4 regions of the Burkholderia ubonensis genome follow, and region 2 is predicted to be linked to each of the others. Evidence: predicted binding sites of a transcription regulator. Region 2 holds the regulator's gene; each other region holds the start of a gene.
What was found. Region 2 encodes LexA, which represses DNA repair genes until DNA is damaged. Its sites were predicted from a motif close to ACTGTATNNNNATACAGT; they were not measured.
Positions count from the first base shown of each region.

Region 1 (7,173 bases), 1.3 Mb from region 2:
GGAACACGCCGACCGTGTCGGCGCGGCAGATCATGTCGTAGGTCGCTTCGTCATCCTGCGGAATGTGCTTCAGCGTGAACGGCTTGCCGTCCGGCTCCGGCGGCCCGCGCCACGCGGTGCGCAGGTCGAATGCGCGGTGCAGCGCCGACAGCATGCCGAGCGCCAGCACGTCGACCTTCATCAGTCCGAGCGCTTCGAGGTCGTCCTTGTCCCACTGGATCACGCGACGGCCGTCCATCGCCGCGTTCTCGACGGGCACGAGCCGGGTGAGCTTGCCGCGGCTGATCACGAAGCCGCCCGAGTGCTGCGACAGATGGCGCGGAAAATTGAGCAGCCGCGCGGCAAGATCGGCCCACGCGCGGATCAGCGGCGTATCGGGATCGAGCCCGACCGTCGCGAACTGCTGAAGCAGATCGCGGCTGCCGTCGAACCAGCGGTGCCCCTTCGCGACGCGGTCGATCAGCATCGGATCGACGCCGAGCGCCTTGCCGGTTTCGCGCAGCACGCCGCGCGGACGATACGTCGACACGGCGGCCGCGAGCGCCGCGCGGTCCTTGCCGTATTTTCTGTAGATGTGCTGAATCACCTCTTCCCGGCGCTGATGCTCGAAGTCGACGTCGATGTCGGGCGGCTCCCCGCGCTCCGCGCTGATGAAGCGCTCGAACAGCATCGTGCTCTGCTCGGGATTCACCTCGGTGATGCCGAGGCAATAACAGACGACCGAATTCGCCGCCGAGCCGCGCCCCTGGCACAGGATGTTCTGGCTGCGCGCGTATTTGACGATGTCGTAGACGGTCAGGAAGAACGGTTCGTAGCTCAGCCTGGCGATCAGGTCGAGCTCATGGCGGATCTGCTTCTCCACTTTCTCCGGCACACCCTGCGGATAGCGCTCGGCCGCCCCTGCCCTGGTTTCCTGCTCCAGATAGCTCGTCGGCGTGTGCCCCTTCGGCACGATCTCGTCGGGATACTCGTAGCGCAGCGAGTCGAGTTCGAAGTGACACGCATCGAGAATCGCGCACGTCTGCGCGATCTCGTCCGGCGAAAACAACTGCGCGATCTGCCGCCGCCAGCGCAAATGCTGCTCCGCGTTCGGCGCGAGTGCATACCCGCACTCCGAAACCGGCATCCCGAGCCGGATCGCCGTCATCGTGTCCTGCAACCGCTTGCACGAACGTCGATGCATCGTCACATCGCCGAGCGCGACGACGCGCACTTCACGCCGTGCGCCGGCCATACGAATCTCCTCGCGCTGCGCGCCGTCGAGCGCGCGCTGCAGTTGCACGAGCCCGAGCCGCGCCCGTTCGCCGAACGTCGCGCGAAACCACGCGACCTGCGCATCGAGCACATCCGCGCGCACCGGATAGGCGGGAACGAGAATCGCGAAGCAGCCTGGCATCCCGCGCAGGTGCGCGAATTCTTCGGGCGGTCTCGACAACATTCGCGCCGTCAGCCTGTACGTGCCCTTCGGCGATGCCATCCGCCGCCACGAGATCAGCTCCGACAGGTTGCCGTAGCCCTCGCGGTTCTGCGCGAGCAGCACGAGCCCGAACGCGCCGGGGCCCGGATCGTGGCCGGGCGAAACGTCATCCGGCGTCACCTCGAAGTACGCGCCGACGATCAGCGGCAGCCCTTTCGCCTTGGCCGCGACATGCATCCGCGGCGCGCCCGCGAGCGAGCATTCGTCGGTGATCGCAATACCACGGTAGCCAAGCTCCACCGCACGCTCGACCAGCTCCTCCGCATGTGACGCGCCATGCAGGAACGAGAAGTTCGACCGGCAGAACAGCTCCACATAGTCGGGAAGAACCTTGAATTCCGCAGCCATCGCCATTCATCCGAACAAGCCGTGCAGGAACCAGCGCGGTTCGGTCCCGCTGCTTCCGCTCGGCAGTTCCTGAAAGATCCAGTAGCACGCGCCGGCTTCGTCCTGCGCAACGTAGTAATCACGCCTCTCACGCTGGCCGTCGAACCACCCCGCATCGATCCGTTCGGCCGACGACATCTTCCTGAGCGGCGTGCCAAACACCGGCCGGTCCTCGCGCATCAGCAGCGGCTGCGGCTCGGCCAGCAGCCACACGGGACGCGGCGGCGCGGCCGGCAGGCCGGCGCACGGTTGCCGGCCGGCGCGTCGAGCGGCAGCCAGCGGTTCGCGGCCTCGGGCCGGTAATCGGCGACGGGCGCCGCGCGCAGCACGTTCTCCGCGCCAAGCCGCGCGACCAGCAGCTCGATGAGCCGCGCACGCGTCTCGCGCGTGCCGCCCGGCTCGGGAAACAGATCATCGGCCGGCGGCGCGACCGACTCGACGCGCGTGGCCGTCAGGCGCACCGCGATCACCGCGGCGGGCAGCTCGACGCGGGCAAGCCGCTCGCCGAGCAGCCGCATGAAGTGCGCGTCGTCGCGCGCGGGCGCCGCGAACGCGAGCTCGAGCGACGTCGGCGGCACCGCCTGGCGGCCGCGCTCGTGCTCGAGGCCGAACGTCATCGCGGCCAGCGACAGCTGCCGCGCGGCCAGCCAGCCGCACAGCTGCACGACGAGCCGTCGCGCGGCGAACAGCACGGCTTCCGCATATTCGACGCGCTCCGGCAATTCGAGCCGCACGTCGAACACGGGCGGCACCGGCATCCACGCAAGCGGCTCGACCGCATCGCCGTATGCGCGGTCGAGCGCGGCCAGCAGCGCGGGACCGCAGCGGCGCTGCAGCCCCGCGCGCGGCAGGCCGCGCAGATCGGCCAGCGTGCGGCAGCCGAGGCCGTCGAACCAGTCCGCATACGGACGCGCGTCGGGCAGCAGCACGCACGGCAGCGCGTCGAGCGCGCGGACGAGCGACGCATGGCCGGCCACCCGGCGCCGGCTGCGCGAGCGGGCCGACGCGCGCGCGAGCAGCCACGCGCCGCGCCCCGTCGGCGCGGCGGACAGGCGCGCCGCATAGCCGAGCGCCGCGAGCGTCGCGCGCACCTGGCGGCACAGCGACGGCAGGCCGCCGAACAGGCGCAGGCTCGGGCCGACGTCGACGACGAGCGTCGCTTCGTCGTCGAGCGCGACGCACGGCGAGAAACGCAGCAGCGCGAGCGCGACCGCGCGCAGCGCATCGGCCTCGCGCGCGGGATCGCGCTCGACGAGCTGCGTGTCGGGCGCGAGCGTCAGCACGCCGCCGCGCTTCATGCCCGCGCGCACGCCCTGCCGGTGCGCGGCCGCGTCGGCGATCAGCACGACGCCCTGCTCGAGCACCGCGCAGCCGGCCTCGCCGTCAGACGGCGGCGGGGCGCACACGTCGAGCGGCAGAAGCGGCAGATGGATGCCGAGCAAGACGCGCATAGCGGCTCTCCACGATGGGCGACGGCAGGTCGAGCACGAGCGGCTCGCCGCGCGCGGGCCCGCGACGCTTGACGATGTCGAGCGACACGCCGCCCGGCACGGGATGCAGCGCGACGCGCAGCACGGCGGGCGACGGCTGCCGCGCGGCCTGCAGCGGGCGCAGCATCACGAACAGCGTGTCGCCCGTGCGCGCGGCCGCGAGATGCAGGCGTCGCAGCGCATCGGGCCGCGCATCCTGCCAGAGCAGCAACGCACCGCAGCAGCCGGTCTTGAGCGCCTGCTCGGCGGCCCACAGCGCGTCCGTGCGGCTGCCGGCGCGCAGCCACAGCAGCGCGTCGGCCGGCACGCCGAGACCGGCGAGCGCGGTCGCATGCGGCGAGCGCGGCGGCGCGACGAGCGCGAGCGGCCGACGGGCGCTGACGGTGTGCGCGAGCGCGGGCGCGAGCAGCCGCATCTCGCCGCAACCCGGCTGCGCGGCCAGCAGCTCGACGAGCCCGCCGACCGGCCAGCCGCCGCCCGGCAGCTCGGCGGACAGCGACGCGAAACCCGTGTCGATCGTGCGCGGACCGCCGCGCGCGAGCTGCGAGCCGCGCCAGAGCGACGGATGAAGGGATTCAGGAGAAATGGAGGATGCGAGCATGATGCCACCCACAACTGTATGGATATACAGTATATGGCAATGCGCTCGCGTCGCACAGTCTCGGCACGAAACCGGCCTTTCGTCAGATGAACGCAGCGCATGCCGCACGCGCCGCCAGCGGCCACGGGCCAGCACCCGCCCCAATGAAAAAGGGCCTGCGCGCGGCAGGCCCTTCGGGTCGGCAATCGGACCGGTGTGCGGCGTTCAGAACGACGCGACCATCGAGCCCTTGAACTGCTTCTTGATGAATTCCCGCACTTCCGTCGACTGGTACGCCTTGACCAGCTTCTTCACCCACGGCTGGTCCTTGTCCTTCGCGCGCACCGCGATCAGGTTCGCGTACGGGCTCGTCAGCGATTCGAGCGCGATCGCGTCCTTGGTCGGCTGCAGGTTCGCGGCGATCGCGTAGTTCGTGTTGATCACGGCCGCGTCGACGTCCGACAGCACGCGCGGCAGTTGCGCCGCGTCCAGCTCGGAGATCTTCAGCTTCTTCGGGTTGTCGGCGATGTCGAGCACCGTCGCGTTGTTGCCGCCCGTGCCCGCGCCCGCCTTCAGCTTGATCACGCCCTGCGCCTGCAGCAGCAGCAGCGCGCGGTTCTCGTTCGACGGATCGTTCGGCACCGCGAGCTTCGCGCCTTGCGGCAGGTCCTTCAGCGCCTTGACCTTCTTCGAGTAGACGCCGATCGGCGAGATGTAGGTCAGGCCCGCGCTGACGAGCTTGTAGCCGCGCTGCTTCACCTGGCTGTCGAGGTACGGCTGGTGCTGGAAGCTGTTCGCGTCGAGGTCGCCCGCGTCGAGCGCCGCGTTCGGCTGCACGTAGTCGTTGAACTCGATGACCTTCACGTTCAGGCCTTCCTTCTCCTTCGCGACCTTCTGCACGACCTGCCACACTTCCGCGTCCGGACCGGCCACCGTGCCGACCTTGATCACCTTGTCCTCGGCATGCGCACCCGCCGACATCGTCAGCGCGGCGCCGGTTGCCAGCACGGAAAACACTTTCAGGAGACTGCGACGCTTCATCTGTTTCTCGCCTTCTTGCTAACTATAAAAGGGCGCGATGCGGGTATGTCCCGGCTCGCGGAAAGGGGCAAATGGTGTCACAGGATCGGCGGGAAGTGAAATACATCCCGCTCATATGGGTATGCGCTATGCGGGGGACGGCCGGGTGCGCGCCGCGCCGGCGTCGCCGACCCGGAACGCCCCCACCGCGTCGCGCAGCCGCGCAGCCTGCTCCTGCAGCAACGCGGCGGCCGCGGACGCTTCCTCGACGAGCGCCGCGTTCTGCTGCGTCACCTGGTCCATCTGCGTGACCGCCCGGCCGACCTGCGTGATGCCGCTCGCCTGCTCCTCGGACGCCGCCGCGATCTCGCCCATGATGTCCGTCACGCGCGCGACCGCCTGCAGGATCTCGCCCATCGTCGTACCGGCCTGGCCGACCAGCGTCGAGCCGTTGCGCACCCGATCGACCGAATCGACGATCAGCGCGCGAATCTCCTTCGCGGCCGTCGCGCTGCGCTGCGCGAGCGAGCGCACTTCGCCCGCGACCACCGCGAAGCCGCGGCCCTGCTCGCCCGCGCGCGCCGCCTCGACCGCCGCGTTCAGCGCGAGGATGTTGGTCTGGAACGCGATGCCTTCGATCACGCCGATGATGTCGGCGATCTTGCGCGAACTGTCGTCGATCTCGCCCATCGTGCCGATCACGCGATTCACGACGTCGTGCCCGGCGCGCGCGATGTCCGACGCGTTGTTCGCGAGCCCGCTCGCCTGCCGCGCGTTGTCGGCGTTCTGCTTCACGGTCGCGGTCAGCTGCTCCATGCTCGCCGCCGTCTCCTCCAGCGACGCCGCCTGCTCCTCGGTGCGCTGCGACAGGTCGTCGTTGCCGGATGCGATCTGGCGGCTCGCCGACGCGATCGATTCGGCCGACTGGCGGATGCCGCCGATCGTCGCCTGCAGGCGATCCTGCATCGCATGCATCGCCGCCATCATGCTCGTGCGGTCGCCTGCGCGCACCGGCACCGGCTGCGTCAGGTCGCCGCCCGCGATGCGCGCCGCAAGCGCCGCGGCTTCGTCCGGCTCGCCGCCGAGGCTGCCGCGCACGTTGCGGATGATCACGACCATCGCCGCGGTGATCACGAGGCCGATCACGAGCACCACGGCGAGGTGGCCGAGCAGCGTCTCGTAGTAGACGGTATCGATGTCCTTCACGTACACGCCGCTCGAGATGTTCCAGTCCCACGGCGCGAAGCGCGTGACGTAGCTGATCTTCGGCACCGCGGTCTCGCTGTTCGGCAGGCGCCCGCGATATTCGGCGAAACCGCTGCCGGTGGCCTTCGCGGCGTTCAGGATCGTCACGAACAGCGGCTTGCCGTCCGGGTCCTTGTAGTCGCCGACCTGCGTGCCGACCAGCTTCGGCAGCGTCGGGTGCATCAGCACGACCGGCTTCGAATCCATCACGAACACGTAGCCCGACTCGCCGTAGCGCATCGCGGCGAGGCTCGCGAGCGCATCGCGCTTCGCGTCGGCCTCGGGCAGCGTGCCGGCCTGCGCGAGTGCGTAGTACGACTTACTTCGCGATGCCGGCCGCCGCCTCGACGAGATTTGCCATGCCTTCCTTGCGCTCCGCGAGCATCGTCGCGCGCGTCTCGAACGCGCTCCATGCGCCGACGCCCAGCAGGCCGACCCATACCAGCGCCAGTGCGAGCCACAGCTTGCGGTTCAAACTCATTCTGCTCATCGTGCGTGCCTTGTTATCGATGTCGATGGGTGACGCAACGCGCGCGCGAACGGCCCGCCGCGCGCAATCGATTGCACACGTAATGACGGCAGCGACGCTTGCAACTTGAATGCAACGCGACACGCAACGCGGCCTGTGCTACAAGATCGCCTGGCCGGCGCACCGCGCCCCGGCGACTTTCCTAGGCCACTCATGTACGTCATCGACATTCACTACACCGCGCCGCTCGATCGCATCGACGACGCGCTCGAGCGCCATCGCGCGTATCTGCAGCCGCTGCTGGACAAGGGGATTTTCATCGCGGCGGGGCCGAAGGTGCCGCGCGACGGCGGCATGATCCTCGCGGCGCGCATCGATCGCGACGAACTGGAAGCGATCCTGCAGACCGACCCGTTCGTCACCGAAGGCCTCGCGAACTACCGCGTGACCGAATTCCGGATGACGCGCGCGGCGCCGGGCGTCGTCCTGCCGGCGCTGCCGTGAC
Region 1 covers NZ_CP013420.1:2,830,013-2,837,185, reverse strand. Annotated here, with positions in the region: gene WJ35_RS12950 (error-prone DNA polymerase) at 1-1,825, opposite strand, end outside; partial or broken gene WJ35_RS12945 (Y-family DNA polymerase) at 1,832-3,315, opposite strand; gene imuA (translesion DNA synthesis-associated protein ImuA) at 3,248-3,955, opposite strand; gene WJ35_RS12935 (MetQ/NlpA family ABC transporter substrate-binding protein) at 4,160-4,975, opposite strand; partial or broken gene WJ35_RS12930 (methyl-accepting chemotaxis protein) at 5,102-6,689, opposite strand; gene WJ35_RS12925 (YciI family protein) at 6,882-7,172, shown strand.
Region 1: imuA (translesion DNA synthesis-associated protein ImuA) is a predicted target of LexA. The motif match lies at 3,969-3,986, and genes of this name have one in related genera.

Region 2 (7,173 bases):
ACGGCCCCGTCGAGGACGCGGAGCCGGAAGAGCTGCGCACGGTCTATCTGCTGGCCGACGATCCGGGCACGCAGTTCCGGGTCGAATGGCATCGCGCGGACGGCAAGCTCGGCCGTCACGAGGGCGGCCCACTCGCGACCGTCGCGTTCCTGACCGACGTCGAGATTCCGTGGAGCGACGAAGACGAGTGACGTCGTCGTCGGCTCGGCACACCGGCCGGCGCGGTATGCGCGTGCGCGTCAGCGCATCATCCGGCGCCGGAACAGCCGCGCGGACAGCAGGAAGCTGCCGATCGCATAGGCGGCCAGCACCGCCACGTGCAGGCCGACGTGCGACGCGGGCCGGCCGAGCATCGCGGGCCGGATCAGTTCGACCGCGTGCGCGAGCGGCAGCGCATGCGCCGCGTGCTGCGCGATCTCCGGCAACTGCGTGAGCGGGAAGAACACGCCGGACAGCAGCAGCATCGGCGTCAGCACGAGCGTCTGATAAAACATGAAGAAATCGTATGACGGCGCGAGCGCGGTGACGACCATCGCGGCGCTCGCGAACGCCAGGCCGGCGAGCGCGATCACCGGCAGCGCGGCGAGCATCGACGGAAAGCTCGCATAGCCGAGCAGGCCCGCGACGATCATGATCGCGGAACCCGACAGCATCGCCTTGCTGGCCGCCCAGACGATCTCGCCGAGCACGATGTCGCCAAGCACGAGCGGCGTGTGCATGATCGCTTCCCAGGTGCGCTGCACGTGCATCCGCGAGAAGCCCGAATACATCGACTCGAAGCTCGCGGACATCATCACGCTCGACCCGACCGTGCCCGCCGCGAGGAACGCGATGTACGACACGCCGTCGACGCGGCCGACCATCAGTCCCAGCCCGAACCCGAGCCCGAACAGGTAGATCATCGGATCCGCCAGATTGCCGATCATCGAAGCCATCGCGAGCTTGCGCCACACGAGATAGTTGCGGCGCCACACGGCGGCCCAGTTGGTCGCGTTCGCCGGCATCGCGATCGCAAAGCGCGATTCGCGCGGCGGCGCGGGCGTGGCGGAGGCGGAATAGTTGCGTACGTCCATGAGCGCTCAGTCCTGCATCTCGCGGCCGGTCAGCCGCAGGAACACGTCTTCCAGATTGGCGGGGCGATGCAGATAGCGCAATCCGGCGCGGCCCTTGAGTCGAGCATTGAGCGGATCGGGGTCGCTCACGTAGCAGAACAGCGTCTCGCCGCTGATCTCGGTGCGTTCCGCGAAGGCGGCCAGCTCGTCGCGCAGCGCGGCCGGATCGGCGCCGTAGATCTCGATCACGTCGCAGCCGATTTCCGATTCGATCAGCGCATGCGGCGCGCCTTCGGCGATCTTGCGACCTTCCTCGATCACGCACAGGCGGTCGCACAGGCGCTCGGCTTCTTCCATGAAATGCGTGGTGATCAGGATCGTCTTGCCGTGCGCGAGCAGCGAGCGCAGCCGCTCCCACATCAGGTGCCGCGCCTGCGGGTCGAGGCCGGTCGTCGGCTCGTCGAGCACCAGCACGTCGGGGTCGTTGACGAGCGCGCGCGCGAGCGTCAGCCGCCGCTTCATGCCGCCCGACAGCTCGCTGACCTTCGCGTCCGCCTTGTTCCCGAGCTTCGCGAACGCGAGCAGCGACGGCACCAGCGCGCGGGCGTCGTGTGCCGACACGCCGAAATAGCGGCTGAACACCAGCAAATTCTCGCGAACCGTGAAATCCGGGTCGAGATTGTCGAATTGCGGCACGACGCCGACCCGCTGGCGCGCCCGGCGCGCGCGCGCCGGAACCGGTTCGCCGCATAGCGAGATCGCACCGGCGTCCGGATACGTGATGCCGAGCAGCATCTTCAGCGTCGTGGTCTTGCCGGCGCCGTTCGGCCCGAGCAGGCCGTAGCATTCGCCGGCATGGACGCGAAAGGACAGGCCGTTGACGACGAGCTTGCCGCCATAGCGCTTTTCGACGTTCTGGAAATCGATCGGTGCGACGGACATGGGCAATGTTGTCGTTGGATGCAGCGTGGCGGACACGTCCGGCGACCGTGCGCGCCGAAGCCGGGCGCGAACCGATGCGCCGGTTGACGGTCGCACCGGCATGACGGGAAAGCGCGATACGGCGCGCAACCTGCGCGTGACGCGAACGGGCGGCACGACCGGGCCATTCTAGTGCATTGCCTGCACGCCTTCAGGGCGTGTGCGCGCAGCGCGGTGCCGGCGCATGCCGATCATGCACCGCATCATCGCGGATCGGCCCCACGGGGCGAATCAGCGTTTTCCATCCCTTGCGTCCCGAATTGCGGCGCACCATGATGAATGCGTAGGGTTCGTTGTCTCGTATGGGAGGGCTCATGGCTAGCTACAACAAGATTCTGCTGTGTTATGACGGCACGCTCGAGGGACGCAAGGCATTGCGCTGCGGTGCCAATCTCGCGCTGGACCTGAAGGCCGAGACGCACCTGCTGTCCGTCGTCGACATGCGTTCGAGCATTGCGCAAAGCGCCGGATTGTTGACCGATGTCGCGTGTGGCCGCTTCGAGGAAACGGCGCGCGAAATCCTGCAGGAAGGCGTGGACTGGCTGCGCGAACGCGGATTGCAGGCGGAAGGGCATTTCGCGTTCGGCTACCCGATCGACGAGATTGCCAACCTCGCCGCGGAACTGAAGGTCGACCTGATCGTGGTCGGGCACCGCTGCCGCAGCGGGTTGTCGAGATGGTGGATGGGCTCGGGCAATACGCAACTGCTCGACCGCGTGAACTGCAGCATCCTGGTGGCGTGCTCGTCCGCCGAAGAGCAGAAGGCCGAAATCGCACGCGAGCGCGAGGCGGCTACCGCGAGCGGTAAATAGTGGGCTAATGGCACGAGGATGCACGCGTTTGCCGCATGACCAGCTCGCTGGCTTCGCGATGAGCGCGTGCCGTGTGCCGCATCCGCGGCACCGCCTACCGGCAACGCGCGCTCAGCCGTGCAGGTCGATCGCGGACAGCTTCCACGAAAACAGCCCGACGCGGTGGAGAATCGCCGCGTAGCGCGTCCCATCCGCGTTGCGCTGGTACGTCACGACGAATTCGTCGATGTTCCGGTAGCCCGCGCTCGTTTGCTGTGTCCGACCGGGATCGCTCGCGCCGGCTGGGGCGGGAGCTGGCACCGGGACCGAGGTGGCGCCGCTGGCGGCTGCCGGCACGCTCGCTGGACTGCCGGCGCTCGACGGTGGCACAGCCGGCGCGCTGGCTGGCGCGGTGCCTGACGGCGACCTCGACGGCGAGCCGGCCCATTCGGGAGGCCGTTCGCCGGGACTACCGCGCGGCGGGATGCCGCTCATCAGCGCCGCAACGCCTTCCGGGGTCGCGTAGGCGTCAACCAGCGGCCCGATCAACGCTGAACCGATCAACGCGCCGATCGCGGCGAACGGATTGTTCTGCCGTTTGGCGTCGATCCGGCGCATCAACTCGTCGGTGACCTGCTGCTTCAGGCTGATGCGCAGCGACGGGAAATCCACATACTCGCTGACCGCCTGCGCATCGCGCGCATCGATCGCCGATTTCAGGCGGCCGAGCGCGACGTAGGGCGACGCATACGCGCAGCCGATCGCCGCGATGACGACGGCGGCCAGCACGACGATCAACAGGGGTTTGAGCCGCCTGGGGCGGCCCGGTGCGTAATTCACAATGCCTCCGGTGCGGGAACGTTCCGCAATCAGAGACTGCCTTGCGCGATCGAACGTTCCTCGGCAATGCAGTGATCGATCATCCGGCACACCGCGTCGATCGTCCCGACCATGATCAGGCGCGACGAACCATGATAGACGCGCACCGGCGCGCGGCGCGCCGGTTCCGCGTGGTTCAGACCGGCGTTCAGCGATACCCGCGCGAATGCGGGCAGCGCCGACGGCAGCAACGACGCTTGCCGTTCGACTGCTTCTTCTTGACCGGTGGGCGCCGCGGCGGTCAGCGGCGCGCACGGCGTGCGGCCGCGCAGGTGGCGCAGGCGACCGAATTGGCGGAAAGGCAGCAGGCGGGCAAGGCGTTCCATGGTGTTCTCCTGAGCGAGACGGATGGTCAGAATTCGCCCGAGCGAATCAGCCCGACGGCGATGCCTTCCAGCGCGAATTCCGCGCTGCCGGCCTTGACGAAGATGTTTTCGTAATCAGGGTTCTCCGCGATCAGCTCGAGGCCGCCGGGCCGGCGCTTCAGGCGCTTGACGGTGACATCGTCGCCCAGACGCGCGACGATGATCTGGCCGTCCTTCGCTTCCGTGCGCTTCTGCACGGCGAGCAGGTCGCCGTCGAGGATGCCGGCGTCGCGCATCGACAGGCCGCGGACCTTCAGCAGGTAGTCCGGCTTGCTGGAGAACAGCGCGGGATCGCACGCGAAGTGCTGCGAGATGTGCTCCTGCGCGAGGATCGGGCTACCTGCCGCGACCCGGCCGACGAGCGGCAGCGACAGCTGCATCAGGGCCGCGTGCGGCAGCGTGAACTGGTGCGGCGCGTCGTCGCCGCCGAGCAGGCGGATGCCGCGCGACGCGCCGGCCGCCAGTTCGATCACGCCCTTGCGCGCCAGCGCGCGCAGGTGCTCCTCGGCTGCATTGGGCGAACTGAATCCCAGTTCGGCCGCGATCTCGGCGCGGGTGGGCGGGAAGCCGGAGCGCTCGATCGCGCGGCGGATCAAGTCGAACACTTGCTGCTGGCGTGCGGTGAGTTTGGTCATGGCTCAACTGTATGGATAGACAGTGAGCTGTATTTTTATACAGTACCCGGGGAATTTCAAGTGTTACCTGAGGTTCGTCGCGATCGCGTCGATTCCGGCGCGATGCGCGATCCGGCGACGTCCGGACGCCGGTTCGTCCGCTGTAACCGTCGATGCCGTCTGCTTTAGCACTTTTCAATATTAAAAAATGAGGAACGATTATTTTTAATCATGTAACCCGTTCGATAGACTGGCTCGCATCTCGCAATACCGACAACATGACCGACAACACGGGAGAAGCATCGATGGTGAAGCGCAATACGGGACTGGCGGGCGGGGCGCGCCGCTTGATCGCAACCTTCGCGCTGGGCGCGGCCGCGGCGCTGGGCGTCGTCGCGCAGGCGCATGCCGATACGACTTTCCTGAACGTGTCGTACGACCCGACGCGCGAGCTGTATCAGGACTTCAACCAGGCGTTCGGCAAGGAATGGAAGGCGAAGACGGGCGAGACCGTCAACTTCAAGCAGTCGCACGGCGGCTCGGGCGCGCAGGCGCGCTCGGTGCTCGACGGGCTGCAGGCCGACGTCGTGACGCTCGCGCTCGCGTACGACATCGACGCGCTCGCGAACAAGGGGCTCGTCAGCAAGGACTGGCAGAAGCGCCTGCCCGACAACGCGTCGCCGTACACGTCGACGATCGTGTTCCTCGTGCGCAAGGGCAATCCGAAGGGCATCAAGGACTGGGACGACCTGACGAAGCCGGGCGTGTCGATCGTCACGCCGAACCCGAAGACCTCGGGCGGCGCGCGCTGGAACTATCTCGCCGCGTGGGCGTACGCGGTGCACAAGCCGGGCGGCAGCGAGCAGGCCGCGAAGGACTTCGTCACGAAGCTCTACAAGAACGCGGGCGTGCTCGACTCGGGCGCGCGAGGCGCGACGACGAGCTTCGTGCAGCGCGGCATCGGCGACGTGCTGATCGCATGGGAGAACGAGGCGTTCCTGTCGATCAAGGAATTCGGCGCCGACAAGTTCGAGATCGTCGTGCCGTCGGTGAGCATCCTGGCCGAGCCGCCGGTCGCGATCGTCGACAAGGTGGTCGACAAGAAGGGCTCGCGCAAGCTCGCCGAGGCGTACCTGAACTACCTGTACAGCCCGCAGGGCCAGGAGATCGCCGCGCGCAACTATTACCGGCCGCGCTCGAAGAACGTGCCGGCGGAGCTGACGAAGCAGTTTCCGAAGCTGAAGCTGTACACGGTCGACGACACGTTCGGCGGCTGGACGAATGCGCAGAAGACGCATTTCGCCGACGGCGGCGTGTTCGATTCGATCTACAAGCCGCAGTGACGACATAACGACAGCGGCGCGCGACAGCAGCGCGCCGCACCCCCGGCGCTCGCGCCGGACCCATGTGATTCGACCCAGCAAGAGCATCCGATGACGACGTACACCTTTCGCAAGCCGAGCGCGCTGCCCGGCTTCGGCGTGACGCTCGGCATCACGGTGGCCTATTTGAGCCTCGTGGTGCTGATTCCGCTTGCCGCCACGTTCCTGAAGACCGCGACGCTCTCGTGGGACCAGTTCATCGCGGCCGTCGCGTCGCCGCGCGTGCTCGCGTCGTACCGGCTGACGTTCTCGGCGGCGCTGGGCGGCGCGCTGATCAACGCGGTGTTCGGCTTTCTCGTCGCGTGGGTGCTCGTGCGCTACACGTTCCCGTTCAAGCGCGTCGTCGATGCGATCGTCGACTTGCCGTTCGCGTTGCCGACGTCAGTCGCCGGCATTTCGCTCGCCGCCGTCTACGCGGCCAACGGCTGGGTCGGCCAGTATCTCGCGCCGTTCGGCATCAAGATCGCGTTCACGCCGCTCGGCGTGCTGGTCGCGCTGACCTTCATCGGGCTGCCGTTCGTCGTGCGCACCGTGCAGCCGGTGCTCGAGGATTTCGAGCGCGAGCAGGAGGAGGCCGCCGCGTGCCTCGGCGCGTCGCGCTGGCTGACGTTCCGCCGCGTCGTGCTGCCGGCCGTGCTGCCGGCGCTCCTGACCGGTTTCGCGCTCGCGTTCGCGCGCGCGCTCGGCGAATACGGCTCGGTGATTTTCATCGCCGGCAACGTGCCGATGAAGTCCGAGATCACGTCGCTCCTGATCATCACGAAGCTCGAGCAGTACGACTACGCGGGCGCGACCGCGCTCGCGGTCGTGATGCTCGTCGTGTCGTTCGTGATGCTGCTGCTGATCAACACGCTGCAGTGGTATCTGCAGCGCCGCACGAGCCGCGCCGCATCGTCCGGCCGCGCCGCGAGCGCGCCCGCGACCGCCGCCACCGCCGCCGCAGGAGGCCAACGATGAGCCAGGAGGCCACCGCCGTGCTGAAACCCCCGTCCACCGCCGCGCAGGCGCGCGCCGCGAAGCGGCTCGACCCGGTCAGCGAGCCGCGCGCCGTGCGCTGGCTGCTCACCGGCATCGCGCTCGCGTTCCTCGCGTTCTTCCTCGTCGTGCCG
Region 2 covers NZ_CP013420.1:879,401-886,573, reverse strand. Annotated here, with positions in the region: gene WJ35_RS03960 (hypothetical protein) at 1-191, shown strand, start outside; gene WJ35_RS03955 (ABC transporter permease) at 240-1,073, opposite strand; gene nodI (nodulation factor ABC transporter ATP-binding protein NodI) at 1,080-1,994, opposite strand; gene WJ35_RS03945 (universal stress protein) at 2,348-2,845, shown strand; gene WJ35_RS03940 (DUF2939 domain-containing protein) at 2,957-3,664, opposite strand; gene WJ35_RS03935 (hypothetical protein) at 3,694-4,029, opposite strand; gene lexA (transcriptional repressor LexA) at 4,056-4,703, opposite strand; gene WJ35_RS03925 (sulfate ABC transporter substrate-binding protein) at 4,988-6,025, shown strand; gene cysT (sulfate ABC transporter permease subunit CysT) at 6,116-7,021, shown strand; gene cysW (sulfate ABC transporter permease subunit CysW) at 7,018-7,173, shown strand, end outside.

Region 3 (7,173 bases), on a different replicon from region 2:
ATGCTCGGACGGTATCGAAGGCGTCGGCGAAGCGACCACGATCGGCGGCCTCGCGTACGGCGAGGAAAGCCCGGAAAGCATCAAGGTCAACATCGACACCTATTTCGCACCGCTGCTGCAGGGCATGGACGCGACCCGTCCGGGCGCCGCGATGGCGCGCGTGCGCAAGCTGTTCCAGGGCAACCGCTTCGCGAAGTGCGCGCTCGAGACCGCGCTGTTCGACGCGCAGGCGCGCCGCCTCGGGGTGCCGCTCTCCGAGCTGTTCGGCGGCCGCACGACCGATGCGGTGGACGTCGCGTGGACGCTCGCGAGCGGCGACACGCAGCGCGACATCGCGGAAGCCGAAGCGATGCTCGAAGCGCGCCGCCATCGCGCGTTCAAGCTGAAGATCGGCTCGAACGCGGTGGCCGACGACGTCGCGCACGTGATCGCGATCAAGCGCGCGCTCGGCGAGCGCGGCGATGTGCGGATCGACGTGAACCAGGCGTGGACCGAAACCGATGCGATCTGGGCCGGCCCGCGTCTCGCGGAAGCCGGCGTGAGCCTCGTCGAGCAGCCGATCGCCGCGACCAACCGCGCGGGCCTGAAGCGCCTCACGCAGCTCGCGCAGATACCGGTCATGGCCGACGAGGCGCTGCACGGCCCCGTCGACGCGTTCGCGCTCGCGCAGGACCGCGCCGCCGACGTGTTCGCGGTGAAGATCGCGCAGTCGGGCGGCCTGCAGGGCGCGGCGAGCGTCGCGGCGATCGCGGCGGCGGCCGGCATCGCGCTGTACGGCGGCACGATGCTCGAAGGCGCGGCCGGCACGATGGCGTCCGCGCAGCTGTTCAGCACGTTCGGCGCGCTGCAATGGGGCACCGAGCTGTTCGGCCCGCTGCTGCTGACCGAGGAGATTCTCGTCGAGCCGTTGCGTTACGAGGATTTCAAGCTGCACCTGCCGGCTGCGCCCGGCCTCGGCATCACCTTCGACTGGGCCCGCATCGAACGGATGCGACGCGGCGCCCGCTGATCCCCCGCCATACACCGATATTGGAGACACGCATGAACAAGGACGCCATCGACGCGCTGCTGAAGACCTTCGACGATGCCGCCGAGAAGCCCGGCAACCCGCGCGTGCGCGCGATCGTCAACCGGATCGTGAAGGACCTGTGCTACACGATCGAGGATTTCGACGTGCAGCCGAGCGAGTTCTGGACCGCGCTCAACTACCTGAACGAAGCCGGCAGCGAATTCGGCCTGATCGCCGCGGGCCTCGGCCTCGAGCGCTTCCTCGACGTGCGGATGGACGAGGCCGAAGCGAAGGCCGGCATCCACGGCGGCACGCCGCGCACGATCGAAGGGCCGCTGTATGTCGCGGGCGCGCCGGAATCGGTCGGCCATGCGCGCCTCGACGACGGCACCGATCCGGGCCAGACGCTCGTGATGCGCGGCCGGGTGCTCGGCGACGACGGCAAGCCGCTCGCGAACGCGCTCGTCGAGGTGTGGCACGCGAACCATCTCGGCAACTACTCGTACTTCGATCAGTCGCAGCCGGCGTTCAACCTGCGCCGCTCGATCCGCACCGATGCCGAGGGCCGCTACAGCTTCCGCAGCGTGCTGCCGGTCGGCTACAGCGTGCCGCCGGGCAGCAAGACCGAGCAGCTGCTCGACCAGCTCGGGCGCCACGGCCATCGTCCCGCGCACATTCACTTCTTCGTTTCCGCGGACGGCTATCGCAAGCTGACGACGCAGATCAACATCGAAGGCGATCCGCACATCTGGGACGACTTCGCATTCGCGACGCGCGAAGGGCTGATCCCGAAGATCAAGCAGGCCGAAGGCGCGGAAGGCAAGCCTTACGACGTCGATGGCCAGTTCGCGCTGATCGACTTCGACTTCACGCTGGTCAAGGAACGGCAGCACGTACCGGCGAGCGATGTCGAACGCGCACGCGCGCAGGCCTGAGCGGCCGTAACGTTCGACGAACCGACAATACAAGGAGCGCAGGATGCTGTTTCATGTGGAAATGACCGTCAACCTGCCGCACGACATGGACCCGGTGAAGGCGGCTACGTTGAAGGCCGAAGAGAAGGCGATGTGCCAGCGCCTGATGCAGGACGGCGTCTGGCGGCATCTGTGGCGGATCGCGGGGCAATATGCGAACGTCAGCATTTTCGACGTCGAGAGCGTGCAGCAGCTGCATGACGTGTTGAGCCAGTTGCCGCTGTTTCCGTATATGAGCGTCGAGGTGCGGGCGCTGTGCCGGCATCCGTCGTCGGTTCGGGACGACGATCGCTGAGATCCGTGCAGCCCGTGAAGCCCGTGCTGCCCGTGCCGGCGCTTGTCCGGCGGCGCACGGGCCGCAGTCCGTTACGACCCGACGAACGCCTGCCTCACGCGGCGTTCGCCGCTGCGGACGCGGGATCGCGCGCGTTGTTGGGCGGCGCGTCGGGTGCATCGTGCGCCTCCTCGTGCGCGACGTGCACCGCGAACCCCACGCTGCCGGGCGCGATCTCCGCCTTCAGCGTCAGCGCCGGAATCTCGTAGTCCCCCGCGTTCTGCCGCCGGAACGGAATCGGCTGCGCGGTCCATAGCTCATCGAGACGCTTGCCGAGCGCCGCGCGTGTTTCGTCGAAGCGCACGTCGTTCATCTTTCCGGTACGGTGGATCGCGAACGGCGGCAGCACGTCGAACCCCGGGTAATACAGGATCCCGTGCTGAATCGGAAACAGCACGTCGTCGATCGGCCCGTTGATGCCGCGCGGGCCGTAGTGCGACTCCCACCCGCCTGTCGTGACGACCAGCATCGCGCGCTTGCCCGCGAGCGACCCTTCGCCGTACCGGTCGCCCCAATGCGTATCCGAGTGCTCGCCGACGCCATACGCGAACCCGTACGCATACACGCGCTCCACCCAGCCCTTCATGATCGCCGGCATCGAGAACCACCACATCGGAAACTGCAGGATCACCGCATCGGCCCACTTCAGCTTCGCCTGTTCGCGCGCGATGTCGTCCCGCTGCGTCCCTTGCGCGAATGCGCGCTTCGAATCGAGCGACGGATCGAAACGCGCGGCGGGCGGCCGGTCCGTGACATCGTCGCCGTCGAGCGTCGCCTTCCAGTTCATCACGTACAGGTCGGACACCTGCACCGCATGCCCGGCAGCCTCGAGACGCTGCACGGCGAAATCCCGCAGCGCGCCGTTCAGCGACCGCGGTTCGGGATGGGCATAAACGATCAGCACGTTCATGGCCAAGACACTCCGTTGCTTGAATGTCGGCAGGATGCCGCGCCGCCAGGTATATTGGAAATGAATTTCCGGAATTCCAGGTATAGCGATGAACAATCTCAGACGACTGGACCTGAACCTGCTCGTCACGCTCGACGTGCTGCTGTCCGAGCACAACGTCACGCGCGCGGCCGAAAAGCTGAGCATGTCGCAGCCGTCGGTCAGCGTGCAGCTGCAGAAGCTGCGCGACGTGTTCGGCGATCCGCTGCTGCTGCCCGGCCCGCGCGGGATGCGGCCGACCGCGCGCGCCGAGGCGCTGCGCGAACCGCTGCGGGAAGCGCTCGACGCGGTCGAACGCGCGGTGCTGCCCGCCACGCCGTTCGATCCCGCGACCGCGACGCACACCTGGAACGTGGCCGCCACCGACTACGGCGAATCGACGATCGTGCTGCCGGCGCTCGCCACGCTGCGGTCCGCCGCGCCCGGCACGCGGCTCGCGGTCGTCGAGCTCGCGCCGCCACGCATCGAGAAACAGGCGGAACGCAGCGAAATCGACCTGGCGTTTCACACGACCGAAGGTTCGCCGGCGGGCATGCGGCGTCTGCCGCTGTTCGTCGAGCGCTACGTGCTCGTCGGCCGCGCCGGGCATCCGAAGCTCAGGCGCCGGCCCACGCTCGCGCAGTTCGGCACGCTCGAACACGTGATCGTGTCGCCCGACGGCGGCGGCTTCGTCGGCGTGACGGATGACGCGCTCGCGAAGCGCGGCGCCACGCGCCGCGTCGTGCTGTCCGTGCCGCATTTCCTGTTCGTGATGTCGGCCGTCGCGAACACCGACCTCGTCGCGATGCTGCCCGAGCGTCTCGTGCGCGACGCACCCGCGCTGCGAGTCGTCGACGCGCCGGTCGAGGTACCCGGCTATGAAATGTCGATGCTGTGGCACGAACGCTCGCATCGCGATCCGGCGCACCAGTGGCTGCGCGAGACGATCGCCGCGGCGGTGTGACACGGTCGTACCACTGCCCGCACGAAGGACTTGAAACCGGATCGAACACTGTATATATTCACAGTGTTTTTGCATCATTCGACCCGAATTCCGTCAACCATGGCGGACGGACTTTTGTGAGGCGACCATGTTCCAGCCATCCGCTTTCGATCCCGAACAACCCGGCTTCAATCCCGTCCACTTCGAGCGCGCCGCGCAGCGGGCAGCCGTCGACCTGCAACGCGTCGTCGGCGGGCCCGCGCAGCGCGCGCTCGGCCTGCGCCGTCGCACCCACCCGGCCGCGGTCCGCACGCTCAGCTGGCAGGCGCTGCTCGACGTCGAGGACCTGGCGTTCTCCAATGCGGGGTTTCTGAACCGGAACGATCCGGCGGTGGTCGACGCGTTCATCCGGCTGCGCGACAGCCGGATGGTGGCCGCGGATGTCGACGAGCCGGTCGACTGGCGCCGCGACGACGACGACCTGCCGGCCGTCTACCTGATCGTCAAGGCGATGCTCGAAGCGGAACGGGAAGAGCGGGCCGAAGCGGCGTAAGGCGGGTGGCGGGTCGGTCGGGCTGGCGGGAAGCCGGCGGGCAGAACGCGCCGAGAGTGGGTCGGTCGCGCTCGGCATCGCGGGCGTGGGCCGTGTCGGGCCGAGTTAGCCGAGTTGGGGCCGGGGCTGAGTTGGCCGAATTGCGCGTATTGCGTGCGCTGCTCCGTATCGCGCGGCGCCGCGACGGTGCCAATCCGCGCCACCGCCCTGCGCGGAGATCGCCGCTTCATCGAAACAAACGCGCGCCCATCGCCCAGCCAAACCGCCGCACCGCCGCGCGCGCCATCGAAACGTCGAACCGAGCGCCGATTACAGCCGCGCCGCCAGCCGCGCGCCCTGATCGATCGCGCGCTTCGCGTCGAGCTCGGCGGCCAGTTCCGCGCCGCCGATCAGGTGCACCGCGCGCCCCGCCGCCCGCAGCGGCTCGACGAGCGCGCGCTGCGGCTCCTGCCCGGTGCACAGCACGATCGTGTCGACCTCGATCAGCGCCGGATCGGTGCGCTTCTCGCCGTACGACACATGCAGCCCGCGGGCATCGATCCGCTCGTAGTTCACGCCGCCGATCATCTTCACCTGCTTCATCTTCAGCGTCGCGCGGTGGATCCAGCCGGTCGTCTTGCCGAGCCCCTTGCCGAGCGGCGCGGCCTTGCGCTGCAGCAGCGTCACCTCGCGGGCCGGCGGCGCGACCTGCGCACGCGTCACGCCGCCGCGCGTCGCGGCCGGATCGGTCACGCCCCACTCCGCCTTCCATTCGTCGAGATCGAGCGCGGGCGACGCGCCGTCCTGCACCAGGAACTCGGCGACGTCGAAGCCGATCCCGCCCGCGCCGACCACCGCGACCCGCTTGCCGACCGGCTGGTTGCCCGCGAGCACGTCGATGTAGCTGAGCACGTTCGGCCCGTCCTGCCCCGGAATCTTCGGATCGCGCGGCGCGACGCCGGTCGCGAGCACGATCTCGTCGTAGCCGCCCGCGATCAGGTCGTTCGCGTCGACACGCCGGTTCAGGTGCAGCGCCACGCCCGTCAGCTCGATCTGGCGACGGAAATAGCGTAACGCCTCATGGAACTCCTCCTTGCCGGGAATCCGCTTCGCCATGTTGAACTGGCCGCCGATGTCGGCCGCCGCGTCGAACAGGTCGACGCGATGGCCGCGCTGCGCGAGCACGGTCGAGCACGCGAGCCCGGCCGGCCCCGCGCCGACCACCGCGATGCGCTTCGCCTTCGGCGCGGGCGTGTATGTCAGTTCCGTCTCGTGGCACGCGCGCGGGTTCAGCAGGCACGACGCGATCCGGTTCTTGAACGCATGATCGAGGCACGCCTGGTTGCAGCCGATGCAGGTGTTGATCTCGTCCGCACGGCCCCGTGCGGCCTTGTTCACGAACTCGGCATCGGCGAGCAGCGGGCGCGCCATCGACACCATGTCCGCGCAGCCGTCCGCGAGGATCTGCTCGGCGACTTCCGGCCGGTTGATCCGGTTGGTCGTCACGAGCGGAATGCCGACCTCGCCCTTCATCTTCTTCGTCACCCACGCGAACGCGCCGCGCGGCACCGACGTCGCGATCGTCGGCACGCGCGCTTCGTGCCAGCCGATCCCCGTGTTGATGATCGTCGCGCCCGCGCGCTCGACCGCCTTCGCGAGCTGCACGACCTCGCGCCAGTCGCTGCCGTCCGGGATCAGGTCGAGCATCGACAGCCGGTAGATCAGGATGAAATCGCGGCCGACCGCCTCGCGGGTGCGCTCGATGATCTCGATCGGCAGGCGGATGCGGTTCTCGTACGCGCCGCCCCACTGGTCGGTGCGCTTGTTGGTATGCAGCGAGATGAACTGGTTGATCAGGTAGCCCTCGGAGCCCATGATCTCGACGCCGTCGTAGCCCGCTTCGCGCGCCAGCGTCGCGCAGCGCACGAACGCGCCGATCTGCCGCTCGACGCCGCGCGCGGTCAGTTCGTGCGGCGTGAACGGCGAGATCGGCGACTTGATCTTCGACGGCGCGACTGCGAACGGGTGATAGCCGTAGCGGCCGGTGTGGAGGATCTGCAGCGCGATCTTGCCGCCCTCGGCGTGCACGGCGCGGGGAATCGCGCGGTGCCGGCGCGCGGCCGACGACGTCATCAGCGTGCCGCCGAACGGCTTGGTCCAGCCGGCCACGTTCGGCGCGAAGCCGCCGGTGACCATCAGGCCGACGCCGCCGCGCGCGCGTTCCGCGAAGTATTCGGCAAGGCGCGGCAGCGTCTTGCGGCTGTCCTCGAGACCCGTGTGCATCGAGCCCATCAGCACGCGGTTCTTCAGCGTCGTGAAACCGAGGTCGAGCGGGGCAAGCAGGTGGGGAAACGATGTCGTCATGATGGCGTGGCCGGAAAAGCGGTGAGCGTCATCGTAGGGCGCGCACGACGTTGAACGTGAGGGGGCAAACAGCCATAATGCTTGTCATT
Region 3 covers NZ_CP013422.1:440,175-447,347, reverse strand. Annotated here, with positions in the region: gene WJ35_RS21930 (muconate/chloromuconate family cycloisomerase) at 1-1,009, shown strand, start outside; gene catA (catechol 1,2-dioxygenase) at 1,042-1,944, shown strand; gene catC (muconolactone Delta-isomerase) at 1,988-2,278, shown strand; gene WJ35_RS21915 (NAD(P)H-dependent oxidoreductase) at 2,373-3,227, opposite strand; gene WJ35_RS21910 (LysR family transcriptional regulator) at 3,316-4,209, shown strand; gene WJ35_RS21905 (DUF2471 family protein) at 4,337-4,741, shown strand; gene WJ35_RS21900 (NADPH-dependent 2,4-dienoyl-CoA reductase) at 5,051-7,084, opposite strand; gene WJ35_RS21895 (AraC family transcriptional regulator) at 7,162-7,173, shown strand, end outside.
Region 3: WJ35_RS21905 (DUF2471 family protein) is a predicted target of LexA. The motif match lies at 4,257-4,274, and genes of this name have one in related genera.

Region 4 (7,173 bases), 630 kb from region 2:
CAGCATCTGGCGGGCATGAAGGATTCGAAGGTGATCGTCGCGATCAACAAGGATCCGGAAGCGCCGATCTTCAGCGTCGCAGACTACGGTCTCGTCGGCGATCTGTTCACGCTCGTGCCGGAGCTCGTGAGCGCGCTGGGCTGATGCTGCGCGCCGCTGCGGCGGTGTGCATGTTCGAAGAGGGGGCGCGATGAGCGCCCCTTTTTTGTTGTGGTGTCGCTCGAGACGAGCGGCTGTCGTTGGCCGGGCATGGTCGCGATCGTACGGTGCCGTGTGGAACGGATCGTCGCGCACGCGCGATTGGCGGCGGCGACGCGCTCGACGGGCGACGAGCGCATGCGCCGGTTGGCTGTAGCCTCGTGGCGGGTCGCCGCTCGCACCGCCATTTTCGCTCGCCGAAACGAGAAAGGCGCCCGAGGGCGCCTTTCTTGCCGATGCAGCGGACCCGTATCGCCACGGGCCGTTCCGGCTTACGCGTAAGCGGGTCGCGGCTGGCCTGCCACGTCCTTCAGGTAACGGTGCACCGACAGGTCGTCCGCCTGGATCGCAGGCTTCTTGCCGGAAATCAGGTCGGCGAGCAGTTGGCCGGAGCCGCACGACATCGTCCAGCCGAGCGTGCCGTGACCGGTGTTCAGGAACAGGTTCGACACCGGCGTGCGACCGACGATCGGCGTGCCGTCCGGCGTCATCGGGCGCAGGCCGGTCCAGAACGTCGCCTTCGACGTATCGCCGCCGCCCGGGAACAGGTCGTTCACGCACATTTCGAGCGTTTCGCGGCGCGCGTCGCGCAGGTGCTTGTCGAAGCCGACGATTTCCGCCATCCCGCCGACGCGGATGCGCTGGTCGAAACGCGTGATTGCGATCTTGTACGTCTCGTCGAGCACCGTCGACACCGGCGCTGCCGCTTCGTCGACGATCGGCGCGGTGATCGAATAGCCCTTGAGCGGATACACCGGAATCTTCATCAGGTTCGCGATGAAGCGGGTCGAGTGCGAGCCGAGCGCGACGACATAAGCGTCAGCGCGCACCATCTCGCCGCCGCACTGCACGCCGGCGATCTTGCCGCCGGCGACCGCGAGCGCGTCGATCGGCGTGTTGTAGCGGAACTTGACGCCGAGCCCTTCGGCGAGCGCGGCGAGGCGCGTCGTGAACAGCTGGCAGTCGCCGGTTTCGTCGCCCGGCAGGCGCAGGCCGCCCGTCAGCTTGTGCGACACCGCGGCAAGCGCCGGCTCGGCGTTCTTCAGCTCGGCCGGCGACAGCAGTTCGAACGGCACGTTGGCGTCCTGCAGCACCGCGATGTCCTTCGCCGCGCCGTCGAGCTGCTGCTGCGTGCGGAACAGTTGCAGCGTGCCGCCCGTGCGGCCTTCGTACTCGATGCCCGTGTCGGCGCGCAGCGCCTGGATGCAATCGCGGCTGTATTCGGCGAGACGAACCATGCGGCCCTTGTTCACTGCGTAGCGCTCGGCCGTGCAGTTGCGCAGCATCTGCCACATCCATTGCAGCTGGAAGCGGGTGCCGTCGAGGCGGATCGCGAGCGGCGCGTGCTTCTCGAACATCCACTTGACCGCCTTCAGCGGCACGCCGGGCGCGGCCCACGGCGCCGCGTAGCCGGGCGAGATCTGGCCCGCGTTCGCGAAGCTCGTGTCGAGCGCCGGGCCGGCCTCCCGGTCGATCACCGTGACTTCATGACCGGCGCGCGCGAGGTAATACGCGCTTGCCACGCCCACTACACCGCTGCCGAGAACGACGACTCGCATAGCTGCTCCAGATGGAAGGACCAGTTCGAGGCCGGATGCACCCGCGGCTCCGTGTAACCTCTAGCTGATCTAGTTTTTTGCGCTATGGTATTGTCGAATGTGCAGTTTTTGTTATCGTATTTTTCGGCTTTTCAGCATAAACAAATGAGAACGCAACGCCAACCGGTGCGCACGCTCGACAAGCTCGACCGGCGCATCCTCAAACTGCTCCAGAACGACGGCCGGATGGCGATGAAGGATCTCGCCGAGCAGGTCGGACTGACCGTCACGCCGTGCATCGAGCGCGTGCGGCGCATGGAGCGCGACGGCGTGATCACCGGCTATCATGCGCGGGTCGATCCGGCCCAGCTCGGCGCGGCGCTGCTCGTGTTCGTCGAGATCACGCTCGGTCACAAGGGCGGCAACATGTTCGAGCAGTTCCGCCGGGAGGTGATGAAGATCGACGAGGTGCTCGAGTGCCATCTCGTGTCCGGTGATTTCGACTACCTGATCAAGGCGCGGATCGGCGAGATGGCCGACTACCGCAAGCTGCTCGGCGACATCCTGCTGCAGCTGCCGGGCGCGGTGCAGTCGAAGAGCTATGTCGTGATGGAGGAAATCAAGGAGACGCTGACGATTTCGGTCGACGAATAGATTGCCTGTCTCGCCTCCCTCGTTTCGCCCTTGTCTCGCTCTTGGCACGCTGCACTCAATACTGTATAAATATACAGTATTGAGTGCAGGTGACTGGGTGAGGCGATGGACGATCGATCCGATAATGAATTTCCGGTTGCGCCGCCCATGCCTCGCAAGGGGCGCGGGGCGGTCGACAACCTGCAGGGGCGGTACGAGATGGCGCTTCGCGAGGCGGTCGACGACGGCTGGACGCATGAGGCGGACGACGCCGATTTGCCGGCCCCGCTGCGCACGCAGGTATTCGAGGAGCGGGCGCGCAGCATCCTCACACGCAACCAGTCGCCCGACATTCCGTTCAGCGTGTCGCTCAATCCGTATCGCGGCTGCGAGCATGGCTGCATCTATTGCTTCGCGCGGCCGACTCACAGCTATCTCGGCCTGTCGCCGGGGCTCGATTTCGAGAGCCGCATCTATGCGAAGGTCAACGCGGCCGAACTGCTCGAGCGCGAGATTTCCAGAAAGCGCTACGTGCCGGAGCCGATCGCGCTCGGCGTCAATACCGATGCATACCAGCCGGTCGAGCGGGACCTGCGCATCACGCGCAGCGTGATTCAGGTCATGCACGATCACGGGCTGCCGTTCGCCGCGATCACCAAATCGTCGCTGATCGAGCGCGATCTCGACCTGCTGGCGCCGATGGCGGCGCGCGGGCAGGTGATGGCGGCGGTCACGATCACGACGCTCGACGCGGAACTTGCGCGCACGCTCGAGCCGCGCGCTGCGACGCCGGCCCGCCGGTTGCGCACGATCCGCGCGCTGCGCGACGCGGGGGTGCCGGTCGGCGTGAGCATCGCGCCGGTGATTCCGTTCGTTACCGAGCCGGACCTGGAGCGGGTGCTCGAAGCGTGCGCGGAAGCGGGCGCGACGCACGCGAGCTACATCATCCTGCGGCTGCCCTGGGAAGTTGCGCCGCTGTTCAGGAACTGGCTGACCGCACATTTCCCGGATCGTGCGGAGCGCGTGATGAACCGCGTGCGCGACATGCGCGGCGGCAAGGACTACGACTCGGATTTCGGCAAGCGGATGAAGGGCGAAGGGATCTGGGCGGATCTGCTGAAGCAGCGCTTTCGTCAGGCGGTCAAGCGGCTTGGGCTGAACGAACGTGCGAACGGCATTCTCGATCTGTCGCAGTTTGGAGGGGGCGGCCATCCGCGGGGCGGCCATCCGCGGGGCGGCCTTCCGGGGCCGGAGGTGGGAAGGGCGGCCGCCCCTCGATCATCAAACGCCCGTTCGCGCGATGACACGCAGTTGAGTCTCTTCTAGTTCCCGGCGCGCCGTCGAATAGGGCGCGACGCCGCCGGCGCAGCGGGCACCCGGCGCGTCGCTCCCGTGTATTTATTGCGAGATCTGCTTGGCCGCTTCGACCTGCGACTCGAAATACGTCTGGAACGAGAGCGCGAGCGCCGTCATCAGCAGGAACGCGCCGATCAGCAGCGAGAAGATCACGACGAAGATCACCGTCCAGCCTGAGCGGCTGTGCCTGCCGGTGTCCGCATTGAATTGCGCATCCCATTTTTCATCCGGACGCAAGCCGTAGACGAGGGCCGCGAGGAAGGCCGCCAGCAGCGAAATCGCGCCGGGCAGCGCCAGCCACCAGCCGAGGCCGGCGGTGCGCTGGGTCGCAGCGAGCAGCAGGAAGCCGGGAATGCCGACGATCGTCGCGAGCAGATGCGCCCAGCCATAGACGTCCCGAAAGCCGTACAGATAGAAGCGATGCGCGCCGATCGAGCCGAACAGGAACGCGAGGGCGGCGGTAAGCGTCTTGGAGCGGAAGCGGCGGATCGGGGCGGTGCTGCTGCTGGACATGGATGGGCGGGCGTAATGTCGTTGGAATGGGGCGTTGGAATGGACCGCCGCAGACGCGGCGCGGGCGTGCAGCCCGGCACGCATTCTACGATGCGGTGGTGGAGGCGGTCACCCCTGCTCTGCGTCAAGGTGCCGCATAGGTGATGCGGTAGATCGCACCCGCGTAGTCGTCGCTGACGAGCAGCGAGCCGTCGGGCAGCGCCAGCACGTCGGCCGGGCGGCCCCATACGGTGCCGTCGGGCCGCAGCCAGCCGGTCACGAACGGCGTTTGCTGCGCGTGGCTGCCGTCGGCGGACGCCACGACGCGCATCACGCGATAACCGACCTTGGTGCGGCGGTTCCACGAGCCGTGTTCGGCGATGAAGATGTTGTTGCGGTACGCGGCCGGAAACATCGAACCGGTGTAGAAGCGCATGCCGAGCGAGGCGACATGCGCGCCGAGCTTCAGCACGGGGCCCGTGTAGCGGCGGCACGCGTCATGGCTGCCGTACTCGGGGTCGGGCGTGTCGCCGCCGTGGCAATAGGGGAAGCCGAAGTCGAGGCCCGCGTGCGGCGCGCGGTTGAGCTTGTCGTCCGGCACGTCGTCGCCCATCCAGTCGCGGCCGTTGTCGGTGAACCACAGCTCGCCCGTGTCCGGATGCCACGCGAATCCGACCGTATTGCGCACGCCGCGCGCGACTACCTCCCGGTGACTGCCGTCCGGATTCATGCGCGCGATGACCGCGAACCGGTTGCGGTCGGCGAGGCATACGTTGCATGGTGCGCCGGTCGGCACGTACAGCCTGCCGTCCGGCCCGAACGCGATGAATTTCCAGCCGTGATGGTGCTCGGCCGGCAGCGCATCGGTGACGACCACATGCTTCGGCGGCGCGGCAAGCTGGTCGTCGATGCGGTCGAGGCGCACAATGCGCGATACGGCCGACACGTACAATGCGCCGTCCCGGTAGGCGACGCCGACCGGCATGTCGAGCCCGGACGCGATCACGTAATGCGCGCTGATCTGGCCCTCCCTCATCACGAGCGCGTGCACGCGGCCTTCGCGGGTGCCGACATACAGGATGCCGCGCGGCGACCAAGCCATTTCCCGTGCAGTCGGCACGGCATCAGTGAGCAGCGACACGTGGAAACCGGGCGGCACGACGAGTTCGCTCACCGGCAGGCCGGCGGCGAACGTCGTTGCGGAGGCGAGACAGGCGACGCCGGCAACGAGCGCCGCGACGCGGCGCTGCGCGCGGCGCGCCACGGCGCGAAGCGGCGGCATGGCGGCGGCGGACGGTCCTGGACAGGCCGATTGTATGCCCGGCGGTCGGGCGTTCGCGGATTTTTTGCGCGTAAGTGTTTGTTGTGCCTCTGGTTTCCAGCTATAATCGCACGTTTCAGTAGTTTCGAACCCGGTTTTCCCGAAGGATTTCATATGGTTATCATCCGTCTGGCTCGCGGCGGCTCGAAGAAGCGCCCGTTCTACAACATCGTCGCTACCGATTCGCGCAACCGTCGTGACGGCCGCTTCATCGAGCGCGTCGGCTTCTACAACCCGGTCGCTACGAAGGGCGAATCGCTGCGTATCGCTCAGGATCGCCTGACGTACTGGCAAGGCGTTGGCGCGCAACTGTCGCCGACCGTCGAGCGTCTCGTGAAGCAAGCGCAGAAGGCGCAGCCGGCTGCCTAACATGGCGCGGTGTGCCGGTCGTGCCGGCTGCGAGGTGCATTGATGGCGGGTCACGATTCCGGTAACGCGAAGCGCGGGCGAGCGTCGTTCGGCGCATTCGTCCGCAAGCCGGTCGAGCGCGGTACTGCCGCGAACGCCGGCACGGCTGCCGAGCAGGGCAGCCTCGAAGCGGTGCAAGCCTGGCCCGATGACGCCGTCGAGGTCGGAGCGGTGGTCGATGCCTACGGCCTGAAGGGCTGGGTCAAGGTGATGACCCACGCCGACGCCGGTCGCGGCGGCGACGCGCTGCTCAACGCGCGCCGCTGGTGGCTGGAAAAAGGTGCGGAGCGGCATGCCGTCCGCATCACGCAGGCGAAGACGCACGGCGACACGGTCGTCGCGCATCTCGCCGGTCTGGGCGATCGCGATGCCGCGCTGGCTTTGCGCGGCTTTCGCGTGTCCGTGCGCCGGGAAGATTTTCCGGCGCTGGACGCAGACGAGTTCTACTGGGTCGACCTGATCGGTCTCGACGTCGTCAACGAGCAATCGGTGGCGCTCGGGAAAGTGATCGGGATGATCGACAACGGCGCGCATTCGATCATGCGCATCGAATATCCGGCGACCGGGAAAGACGGCCAGCCGGCGCCTGCCGAGCGGCTGATCCCGTTCGTTGGCGTGTACGTCAAAACGGTCGATCAGGCGGCGCGTCGCATCGTCGTCGACTGGGAAGCCGATTACTAAATGAACCAGGTCACGGAGAGCGCGGTGCAGTTCGATGTCGTCACGCTCTTTCCCGAAATGTTCCGTGCGCTGACCGACTGGGGCATTACCAGCCGGGCCGTGAAGCAGGGCAGTTTCGGGTTGCGTACCTGGAACCCGCGTGACTTCACGACGAACAACTACCGCACGGTCGACGATCGGCCGTACGGCGGCGGTCCGGGCATGGTGATGCTGGCGAAGCCGCTCGAGGCTGCGATCGGCGCCGCGAAGGCGGCGCAGGCGGAGCAGGGCGTCGCGAGCCCGCGCGTGGTGATGATGTCGCCGCAGGGCGCGCCGCTCACGCATGAACGCGTCGTGCGGATGGCGCAGGAGCCGGGCGTCATCGTGCTGTGCGGCCGCTACGAAGCGATCGACCAGCGCCTGCTCGACCGCTGCGTCGACGAGGAAATCAGCCTCGGCGATTTCGTGCTGTCGGGCGGCGAGCTGCCGGCGATGGCGATGATGGATGCGGTCGTGCGCCTGCTGCCCGGCGTGCTGAACGATGCGCAGTCGGCCGTGCAGGACAGC
Region 4 covers NZ_CP013420.1:1,505,016-1,512,188, reverse strand. Annotated here, with positions in the region: gene WJ35_RS06825 (electron transfer flavoprotein subunit alpha/FixB family protein) at 1-144, shown strand, start outside; gene WJ35_RS06820 (D-amino acid dehydrogenase) at 471-1,757, opposite strand; gene WJ35_RS06815 (Lrp/AsnC ligand binding domain-containing protein) at 1,902-2,390, shown strand; gene WJ35_RS06810 (PA0069 family radical SAM protein) at 2,496-3,695, shown strand; gene WJ35_RS06805 (NINE protein) at 3,768-4,238, opposite strand; gene WJ35_RS06800 (PQQ-dependent sugar dehydrogenase) at 4,363-5,499, opposite strand; gene rpsP (30S ribosomal protein S16) at 5,653-5,907, shown strand; gene rimM (ribosome maturation factor RimM) at 5,950-6,627, shown strand; gene trmD (tRNA (guanosine(37)-N1)-methyltransferase TrmD) at 6,628-7,173, shown strand, end outside.
Region 4: WJ35_RS06810 (PA0069 family radical SAM protein) is a predicted target of LexA. The motif match lies at 2,451-2,468, and genes of this name have one in related genera.